One region of the Azospirillum argentinense genome, then DNA from elsewhere that is predicted to be linked to it. Evidence: riboswitches for the same ligand, from Rfam matches in the RefSeq annotation. Region 1 holds a riboswitch; the other holds the start of a gene.
What was found. A riboswitch is a leader RNA that binds a small molecule or an ion and turns the genes downstream of it on or off. The one in region 1 is predicted to bind cobalamin.

Region 2: linked by a shared signal. The riboswitch ahead of ABAZ39_RS30230 (energy-coupling factor ABC transporter permease) and the one ahead of ABAZ39_RS15840 (dihydroneopterin aldolase) in region 1 are both predicted to bind cobalamin.

Annotation. Positions count from the first base shown of each region.
Region 1 is NZ_CP007794.1:353,162-358,129, reverse strand. Features, by position in the region: gene scpA (methylmalonyl-CoA mutase) at 1-1,999, shown strand, start outside; gene metF (methylenetetrahydrofolate reductase [NAD(P)H]) at 2,018-2,899, opposite strand; gene ABAZ39_RS15840 (dihydroneopterin aldolase) at 2,899-3,297, opposite strand; cobalamin riboswitch at 3,604-3,828, opposite strand; gene ABAZ39_RS15835 (acyl-CoA thioesterase) at 4,023-4,394, opposite strand; partial or broken gene ABAZ39_RS37830 (Kelch repeat-containing protein) at 4,659-4,968, shown strand, end outside.
Region 2 is NZ_CP007797.1:203,326-208,293, forward strand. Features, by position in the region: gene ABAZ39_RS35220 (helix-turn-helix transcriptional regulator) at 1-671, shown strand, start outside; gene ABAZ39_RS33575 (hypothetical protein) at 788-1,162, shown strand; gene ABAZ39_RS30225 (superoxide dismutase) at 1,290-2,057, shown strand; gene ABAZ39_RS30230 (energy-coupling factor ABC transporter permease) at 2,140-2,820, opposite strand; cobalamin riboswitch at 2,996-3,234, opposite strand; gene ABAZ39_RS36375 (glycosyltransferase family protein) at 3,379-4,968, shown strand, end outside.

The DNA.
Region 1 (4,968 bases):
GCCGGGGATGGCGCCCTTCCTGCGCGGCCCCTACCCGACGATGTATGTCGACAAGCCCTGGACGGTGCGGCAGTACGCCGGTTTCTCCACCGCGCAGGAATCCAACGCCTTCTACCGGCGCAACCTCGCGGCCGGGCAGAAGGGCTTGTCGGTCGCCTTCGACCTCGCCACCCACCGCGGCTATGACAGTGACCATCCGCGCGTCACCGGCGACGTCGGCATGGCGGGGGTCGCCATCGACTCCATCCTGGACATGAAGACGCTGTTCGACGGCATCCCGCTCGACCAGATGTCGGTGTCGATGACGATGAACGGCGCGGTGCTGCCGGTGCTGGCTGGCTACATCGTCGCCGCCGAGGAGCAGGGGGTGACCGCCGACAAGTTGAGCGGCACCATCCAGAACGACATCCTCAAGGAGTTCATGGTCCGCAACACCTACATCTACCCGCCCAAGCCCTCGATGCGGATCATCTCCGACATCTTCGCCTTCACCTCGCAGCACATGCCGAAGTTCAACTCGATCTCAATCTCCGGCTATCACCTGCAGGAGGCGGGGGCGACCGCCGACCTGGAACTGGCCTACACGCTGGCCGACGGCGTGGAGTACGCGCGTGCCGGGCTGGCCGCCGGGCTGACCATCGACCAGTTCGCGCCGCGCCTGTCCTTCTTCTGGGCGATCGGCATGAACTTCTTCATGGAAGTCGCCAAAATGCGCGCCGGCCGCATGCTGTGGGCCAAGCTGATCAAGGAGTTCGCCCCGAAGAGCGACAAGTCGCTGTCGCTGCGCACCCATTCCCAGACCTCGGGCTGGAGCCTGACGGCGCAGGACGTCTTCAACAACGTGACGCGCACCTGCATCGAGGCGATGGCCTCCACGCAGGGCCACACCCAGTCGCTTCACACCAACGCGCTCGACGAGGCCCTGGCGCTGCCGACCGACTTCTCCGCGCGCATCGCCCGCAACACCCAGCTTTTCCTCCAGCAGGAGAGCGGTACCTGCCGGGTGATCGACCCCTGGGGCGGCAGCTATTACGTCGAGCGGCTGACCCGCGAACTGGCCGCCCGCGCCTGGGGCCACATCCGCGAGGTCGAGGAGACCGGCGGCATGGCGAAGGCGATCGAGACCGGCATCCCCAAGATGCGCGTCGAGGAGGCCGCCGCCCGCACCCAGGCCCGCATCGATTCCGGCCGCCAGACCGTCGTCGGCGTCAACAAGTACCGGCTGGAGCAGGAGGAGGCCATCGAGGTGCTGAAGGTGGACAACTCCGCCGTCCGCGCCCAGCAGATCGCCCAGTTCGAACGGCTGCGCGCCGAGCGCGATCCCATCCGCTGCCGCCAGACGCTGGAGGCCTTGACCAACGCGGCGGCCGCCGGCGACGGCAACCTGCTGGCCCTGTCGGTGGACGCCATCCGCGCCCGCGCCACGGTCGGCGAGATCTCCGACGCGCTGGAAAAGGTGTATGGCCGTCACAAGGCCGAGATCCGCACCATCACCGGCATCTACGCCGGCGAGGTGGGGCGGCAGTCCGACGCCATCGCCAGGGTGCGGGCGCTGGTGGCGGAGTTCGCCGAGCGGGATGGCCGCCGCCCGCGCATTATGGTGGCGAAGATGGGCCAGGACGGCCACGACCGCGGCCAGAAAGTGATCGCCACCGCCTTCGCCGACTTGGGCTTCGACGTGGACGTCGGGCCGCTGTTCCAGACGCCGGAGGAGGCCGCGCGGCAGGCGGTGGAGAACGACTGCCACATCGTCGGCGTCAGCTCGCTGGCGGCGGGGCACCTGACGCTGGTGCCGCAACTGAAGGCGGAGCTGGAGCGCCACGGGGCCGGCGACATTCTGATCGTGGTCGGCGGCGTGGTGCCGCCGCAGGATTACGACGCGCTCCACGCCGCCGGCGCCACGGCGATCTTCCCGCCGGGCACCGTCATCAGCGAGGCGGCGGTAGACCTGCTGCGCATCCTCAACGAGCGCCACGGCTACGCGCCGAAGGCGGCGTAGCCGTGGCGCGTGTGGCGATCACGGTACCGGAACCGCGGCCCTTATCCCCAGCATGTGGCAGGTGGCGAGGGTGATGTCGGAACGGTTCAGGGTGTGGAGGTGGAAATCCCGGACGCCCTGAGCCTGAAGGGCCTGACACTGCTCCGCCGCCACCGTCGCGGCGACGAGCCTGCGGGTCTCTGGGTCGTCGTCCAACCCTTCGAAGGTTTCGACCAGCCTGGCCGGCATCGAGGCGCCGCATTTGGCAGCAAATTCCACGGCACGGGCGACGTTGGTGATCGGCAGGATGCCGGGAATCACCGGCACATGGATGCCCGCCGCGGCGCAGCGGTCGAGAAAACGGAAATAGACGTCGTTGTCGAAGAAGAACTGGGTGATGGCACGAGTCGCCCCAGCGTCCACCTTGCGCTTCAGATTGTCCAGGTCGAACTGCGCGCTTGGCGCTTCCGGGTGGGACTCCGGATAGGCGGCGACCGAGATCTCGAAATCAGCGATGCGCCTCATTCCCGTCACCAGATCGGCGGCGTAGGCGTAGCCGCCGGGAGACGGTTCGCAACGCCCGCCGCCGGGCATGTCCGACGGGTCACCGCGCAGCGCCACCAGATGGCGGATGCCGGCATTCCAGTAACTGTGGGCGATGGCGTCGATCTCGTCCCGCGTCGCGCCGATGCAGGTGACATGCGCTGCCGCCGGAAGGCCGGTCTCGTCCTGGATTCGGCAGACGGTGGCGTGGGTGCGTTCGCGGGTCGAACCGCCGGCCCCGTGGGTCACCGACACGAAGCTTGGAGCCAATGGGGCCAGCCGCCGGATCGACTGCCACAGGCCCTGCTCCATCGTCTCCGTCTTCGGCGGAAAGAACTCGAAGCTGATCGACGGCGGTGCGGACAGAGGGGCGGTCATCACTGCTCTCCCGGCGCGGCTTGAGCGGCGGCGTCCCGCCGGTAGGTGATGGTCACCCCGGCCGAATCGATCTGCGGGAGCACGTTGGGCTTCTCGATGGACACCTCGGCCTCGACGACGCGCTGGTCGGCAAGGCAGAGGTCGCCGATGCGGTCCGCCAGGCATTCCAGGAGCTGGGTGTGTGGCCCGTCGGCCAGCTTCTCCAGCGCCAGGACCAACCCTTCGTAGGACAGGACGGTCGCCACGTCGTCGAGGAAACGCGGTCGGCCGCGTTCGACGACCAGCCGCACATCGATGCGCAAGCGCTGACGGCGGCCACGTTCGTGGGCGTAGACCCCGATCTGGAAAGGGGCGACAAAACCCCGGACGGTGATCACATAGGTGCCGCAGCCGGCCAAGACGGTTTCTCCACAAGCGGAAGGGTGATCGAAGGCCGGCAGGCGGCCTCGGCGGCGGCGTTCGCTCCGGCCCGACGGATGTCCAACGCCGCTCTCGGCTCACGTCGCGGCGTGGTCCCATGAACGGGTAACCGAGCCTGCAGAAGACGATCGGCATGGTTCTCCCCTGTCCGGCCAAGCGCTCGGCCAGCGGATCGGTGTCGTGAGAAGGACGTCCGGGAAAGGAAACCCAAGCAGGCGCACGAGAGGGGACCGGCGACAGACGCTGGACACGGCCCACGCGACCACCGGGACACCCCGCCCGAGGACGAACGAACGGTCACGGCAGGTCTCCTGGCTCGCAGGTCGGCACCATTCCGTCCGGCCTTCCCGGTGCCCAACGAGGCACCAGTGGCGCTGAGGCGACGAAATGACTCTCCGCTTACAGTTGCGGGGGCAGCGCCGGACTGGCCATCGGATCTGGCGGCACCGGCTTCCCTCTTAGCTCCCGGCCCCGAGCGGAACCGGCAGAACCATGACGCCGCGATCCAACCGCAACGCCGCAATCCTGTCAAGAGAAACATAAAGACATCTTTATGTTTCTCTGCGCCGAGCGCCACCGTTGTTGCGACGATGGCGGCATCAAGCGCGTCCGGACATCCCGCGGCTGGCTTCGGTCGGAGGCCTCAAGGCTTCACGGTGTCCACCCTCGTCTTTCCCAGTCGTCGCGCCGGGGGCTTTCCGGATCATCCCTGCTGCGTGCCGTGCTGGATGTCTTGGAAGGCCGGGACTGGAACCGGCCGCCCCTGACCGTCGACGGCGACCAGGACGAACCATCCCTCGGCAGCCAGCCGGCGCTCCCCGGTCGCCAAAGTCTCGGCGACGAGGGAGACATGGACGGTCATCGACCGTTTCCCGACCGTGTCGACCCGTCCGACCAAGTCGGCCAGTTGGCCGACCATGACGGGGGTATGGAATGTGATCCGCTCTGAGGAGGCCATCACGACCGCATGGCGGGCGGCGCGGCTGGCGGTGATGAAGGCGGCCTTTCCCATGAGGCTGAGGGCCGTGCCTCCGAACAGCGTGCCGTAATGGTTGGCCTGCTCGGGGAAAATCATCTCAAGGCAGCGGGTTTCCCGTCCGTTTGGAAAGAGAAACTGGCTTTCTGCGGTGGGAGGGATGGTGTTCATGTGTGCATCCGCCTGCAACCACGCGTTCCAAGGTGTCGGACGCGCACGTTATATGGATGGGCGTTCTGGTCGATGGCTAAAACGGCTGAAATCAGGAACGATGATCCTGCAAATCTGCGAACAGTGCAAAGCGGTGGGCCTCCATGGCGAAACCGGGGTCATCACGACAACACAGGCAGAAAGCGAGGTCACATGGATCGCAGGACATTCCTTGGCGCAAGTGCTGGAGCTTTGGCGCTTGGTGCTGTCCGGGTGCCATTGTCACACGCGCAATCGCCCTTGCCGGAGTTGCGGCCCGCCGCAGACCCCTATGCTCGCCTCCAAGGTGGCATGCCGCACCATCTGACGCCGGATCAGGAAGCGCAACGTGTCTTCGACAGTCCAGTTCCGGCCGGCCCGCCGGGTCGTTGGGTCAGCCGCGCCGCGCTTCCGATCCCACGCAGCGAAATGGCCTGGGCCACCGTCAGTGCGGAACGGATGCATGTCGTGGGCGGCTATGGCG
Region 2 (4,968 bases), on a different replicon from region 1:
ACGATCTGTGGGCGCGGCTGCACCGCCATCTGGCGGGCTTCGGCGTCACCGCCCTGGTGTACGGCGCCGAAGCGTTCGCCGACACCGGGCGCACGCACGACATCATGCTGACCAGCTTCGGCGGCGCCTACATGGACGCCAAGATGTCCGGCGGGCTGTACTGGTGCGACGAGTTCGTGCGGGCGGCCAGGGTGGAAACCGCCCCCCTGCTGTGGAGCGACACCTCCCGCTTGGACGGGATCAGCCCGGCGGGCAAACGCTCGCTCGACATCGATTGGGCCTTCGGTATGACCACGGGCGTCACGCTTCCCATGCGCTTCAACAACGGGTTGGGAGTCAGCGCGCTTGGCCTGTGCGCGGCGCACCTGTCCTGGGCCGGGTTCGACCGAATCTGGTGGGAGAACAGCCGGGCGATTTCCGGCATCGTCCACGCCTTCGACGTCCGCCTGCGCGAAGGGTGTGTGCGCGACGCCCTCCCGCTGGCCCCCCGCGAGCGCGAGTGCTTGCTGTGGTTGGCCGTCGGCCTGCGCCCGCAGCAGATCGCCCACCGGCTCGGCACGCATGTGAAGACGGTGGAGAAGCAGATCGAATCCGCCCGACGCAAACTCAACGCGGCCACCACCATCCAGGCGGTTTCCACCGCGCTGGCCTACGGCCTGATCACGCTGTGACGCGCGCCGCCGGTTCGGCAACCGGCAGGGCTAATCCATAGGGGCCTTTGCCGCGGCGGCGTTATCGGTTGGATGATGGCTTACCCAATCGAACGAATCCCCGGAGCCCGTCCGCCATGCCGACACCGCCGCACGGAACGCCCGACCGCGGGCTGAAGCCGTTCATCCTCGCCATTCATCGCGAAGCGCTGGACACCGCCGCGACCAAGGGGCTGACCGGCACGCTGGCGCAGGTCGCCGCGCTCCAGGACACCGCCAGCCTCGCCTCGGCCAGGGCCGGGCGCCCCGTCACGGAGGAGGAGGTGATGCGCCTGCTTCTGCGGGAGCGCCGCGCCCGCAACATCCATGAGGCGGCGGGGACGGCTCCGGTGACTCCGATCCGGAAGCCGGCGGCCGCACCCTCCCGATTCCATCTGGGGCGCTGGCGGAGCGTGGCGATGGGAATGGCCCGCTCGGCGTCCGCCGGGCCGGCTGGAAAGGCCCGCTTGTAGGAAACGGGCGGCGCTCCGTACGCCGGTACCGAGTGAGTACGCCCATTGCCCTGTTGAGTGAGGCGCGGGGCGCACTGAGGCTGTCGCTTCCCCGCTGTTCGGCACGAAACACACAATGGGAGGTCTCATGTCCGTTCGCCTGGATCGCCGCCAATTGCTGCTCTCCGCCGGAGCCGCCGCGCTGGTGCTGGCCGTGGCGCCGCGCTTCGTCCTGGCCCAAACAACAGGGGGCCAAACTCCGGCTGGCCAAACTCCGGGCGGCAAGGGATTCACGCTGCCGCCGCTGCCCTACGCGCCCGCCGCGCTGGAGCCGCACATCGACGCGACGACCATGAGCGTGCATCACGACAAGCACCATCAGGCTTACGTCGACAACCTCAACAAGGCGCTCGCCAACCACGGCAACCTTCAGGCGATGCCGCTGGCCGACCTGCTGAAGCGTGTGCCGGAACTGCCGGAAAGCATCCGCACCGCGGTGCGCAACAACGGCGGCGGTCACGCGAACCACAGCATGTTCTGGAGCATCATGGGACCGAACGCCGGCGGCGCCCCGGACGGTGAGGTGGGGGCTGCCATCACGCGCGACTTCGGCGGCTTCGACGATTTCAAGGCGCGGTTCAACACGGCGGGCGCCGGGCAGTTCGGCAGCGGTTGGGTCTTCGTCACCGCCGACCCGTCGTCGGGCAAGCTTGCCATCGCCGCCCGCCCGAACCAGGATTCGCCGGCCATGGAGGGCGTGCCCGTGCTGATGGGCAACGATGTATGGGAGCACGCCTATTACCTGAAGTACCAGAACCGCCGCGCCGACTATCTGGCGGCTTGGTGGAACGTCGTCGACTGGGGCGCGGTGAACCGCCGCTACGCGGCGATCCGCAAGGGCGAGCTGGTGATCTGACCGGTCCGCTGACCTGAAACGGAAAAGGGCGGCGGGTCATCCCCGCCGCCCTTCCTGCGAACCATCCGGTCCGAGGCGCCGGTCAGGCGCCCTGGTGCAGGCGGATGTTGAACAGCGGGCCCTGGCTCTGGCGGCGCAGCGCCTTGGCGACGGCCAGCACGGCGAGGTCGGCCAGCGGCTCGACGATGATGACGGTCATGTAGGCGGCGCCGAAGGAGGCGACTTCCGTCATGGTCTCGGCGGTGAAGCCGTGGCCGTAGAAGGCCCAGAAGGCCACCCAGGCGACGATGCCGCCCTGGTAGGCGGTGGAAAGGGCCAGCGCCTGCGAGTACTTCAGGTCGACATAGGGGGTGGCGTCGGGAACGATCCGCTTCGCCAGCAGGCTGATGCCCCACAGCGGGACCAGCAGCGTGGTGACGTTCATGCCGTACTGCGGCAGGTCGAACGGCGCGAAGAACAGGCCCTGGATCAGCAGGCCGGCGGCGAGGCCGATGGAGGCCGCACCGGCGCCGAACAGCAGGAGCAGCGTCGAACCGAGGATCAGGTGAACCTCCGACACGCCCACGGGGTGGTGCGGGAACACCTCGAAGAAGCTGAAGACCAGCGCGGTGGCGATCAGGCTGCGCAGCACCAGCGGCGCGACCCCGCCGTTGTTGCGGACGTCGTCGCGCGCCAGCTTGCCGGCCATCGCGAAGCCGCCGGCGGCCGTCGCGTAGCTGAGAGCGATCTTGGCGCCGTCCACGACGCCGGGTTCGATGTGCATGCTCTATGCCCTTTCCGAGTCTGCCATGCGTTGGGAGGGGCGTCGTTGCTGGCAGGCACCGGCATCGCAACCCCCTTGGTCCCCTTGGATGGGCGCACCGGAGGGACGGCTTGCGGAAGACGGGCGGCCGTCGGACCGGACATCGGCAAGCGACCACCGGGGCACCCCGCCCGAGGACGTACGTTCGGTTACGGCAGGTCTCCTGGCTTGCGGGTCAAGGCGGCATCGTCCGGCCTTCCCGGCGCCCGTTCCCGCAGGCGGCGCCAGTGACACGGAAAGGACGAGGCCGCTCACCGCTCACAGTTGCGGGGGCAGCGCCGGATTGACCGTTTCTCCCCCTGCGGGGCGGCGCACCGGCTTCCCTCTTAGCCCCGCGACCGGAGGGCGCGGGGAACCATAACCGGCGCCAGGGTAGGGGCGGGGTCCCCCGCCGTCAAGAGGGGGATGGCGACCCATCGGGGGAGTCGCACGGCTTCCTTGACACCGCTCCCACGGAACCGACAAGGTCCGGCGGACTGCGCGAGGCCGGATCAACGGGCGAAGGACGGGGTTGCGGGCATGCTACCGGTTCATTTCCTGACCATCGTGCTGAACGGCGATCCCTTCATTCGTTACCACTTGGAGGTGTTCCGCCAACTGCCCTTCCCCTGGCATTGGCACGTCGTGGAAGGGGTGGCGGAGCAGGTCCGCGACTCCTCCTGGTGCGCGCAGCGGGGTGGGCGCGTTCCGCAGGATCTTCACCGCGACGGCCGCAGCAGCGACGGGACGTCGCAGTATCTCGACCGCATCGCCGCGGAGGAGCCCGGGCGCGTGTCGGTCTACCGCAAGCCGCCCGGCATGTTCTGGCAAGGCAAGGTGGAAATGGTGACCGCGCCGCTGGCCGCCATGACGGAGGACTGCCTGCTCTGGCAGATCGATGCGGACGAGCTGTGGACGGCGGAGCAGATCACCCGGGCGCGCCGGATGTTCCTCGATTCGCCGTCGCGCACGGCGGCTCTCTACCTCTGCCACTTCTTCGTCGGCCCGTCCCTGGTCCTCGACCGGCTGGACCAGTACGGCAATTACCGCGCCTACGAATGGTTACGCACCTGGCGGTACCGGCCGGGGGATTTCTGGCACTCGCACGTTCCGCCCCGGCTGATGCGCCCGCAGCCCGACGGGTCGGACCTCGAACTCGGCGCGGCCAACCCCTTCCTGCACGAGGAGACGGCGGCGGGCGGGCTGGTTTTCCAGCATTTCGCCTACGCGACGCGGGAGCAGGTCGCGTTCAAGGAAATCTATTACGGCTACGACGGCGCGGTCGGTCGGTGGGACGCCCTGCAGGCGGCGGGCCGAGCGGTCGGCAACGGCACCCTCCCGCTGCGCGATTTCTTCCCCTGGGTGACCGACGCGGCGACCGTCTCGCGGGCTGAGCATGCCATGGTGGAGCCGCTGGCGCGCCCGGATGCCGAGGGAACCTGGGGCTTCGTGCCGCCGGCGCGGGGCGCCTCGACCGCCCCGGCGGTGGCGCTGCTGCGGAACTCCGGACCCGCCGTTCGCCGCCGCACGCTCGTCCCCGGTGAACCGCCGCCCTTCCCGACCGACCTGATCCGCAGCGTCGGCGTGTTCCTGCCGGACGGGGTGGGGGGCGTGCTGGGGGCGTCCGGCGTCCTGCGGGAGCTGCGGCGGGCCTTGCCGCTGGCCCGGATCACCGTTTTCGCGACGCCGGACGCGGAGGCGGCGTTTGCCCTCTGCCCCTACGTCAACCAGCGCGTCACCCTCCCACCGCTGAAGGGGCGAGCGCCCGACGACGCGCTGGTGACCGCCGTGCGCCAGGAGATCGGCCAGCAGTTCAGCGGCGCCTTCGACCTCACGATCAATCCCCACCGGGGCGAGGATGCCAGCTTCGCCAACCGCCTGATGCAGGATACAGGGGCGCCGCTCCGCCTTGGTTGCAGGGTCGGTCGGCCGGTGCGCGGCTATTACGCCGACGCCTTCCTGACCCACGTCGCGGCGACTCCCGCCGGGCTGCTGGGGGCGCTGACCACCGGGGAGCCGGACCCCGCCACGGAGGTCTGGACCTCCCCCGCCGGCGAGCGCGCCGCCGCCGCGCTTCTGGCCGAGGGCGTTCCGGCGCGCTGGCGTTGCGCGGTCGGCCTCTCCGCGTCC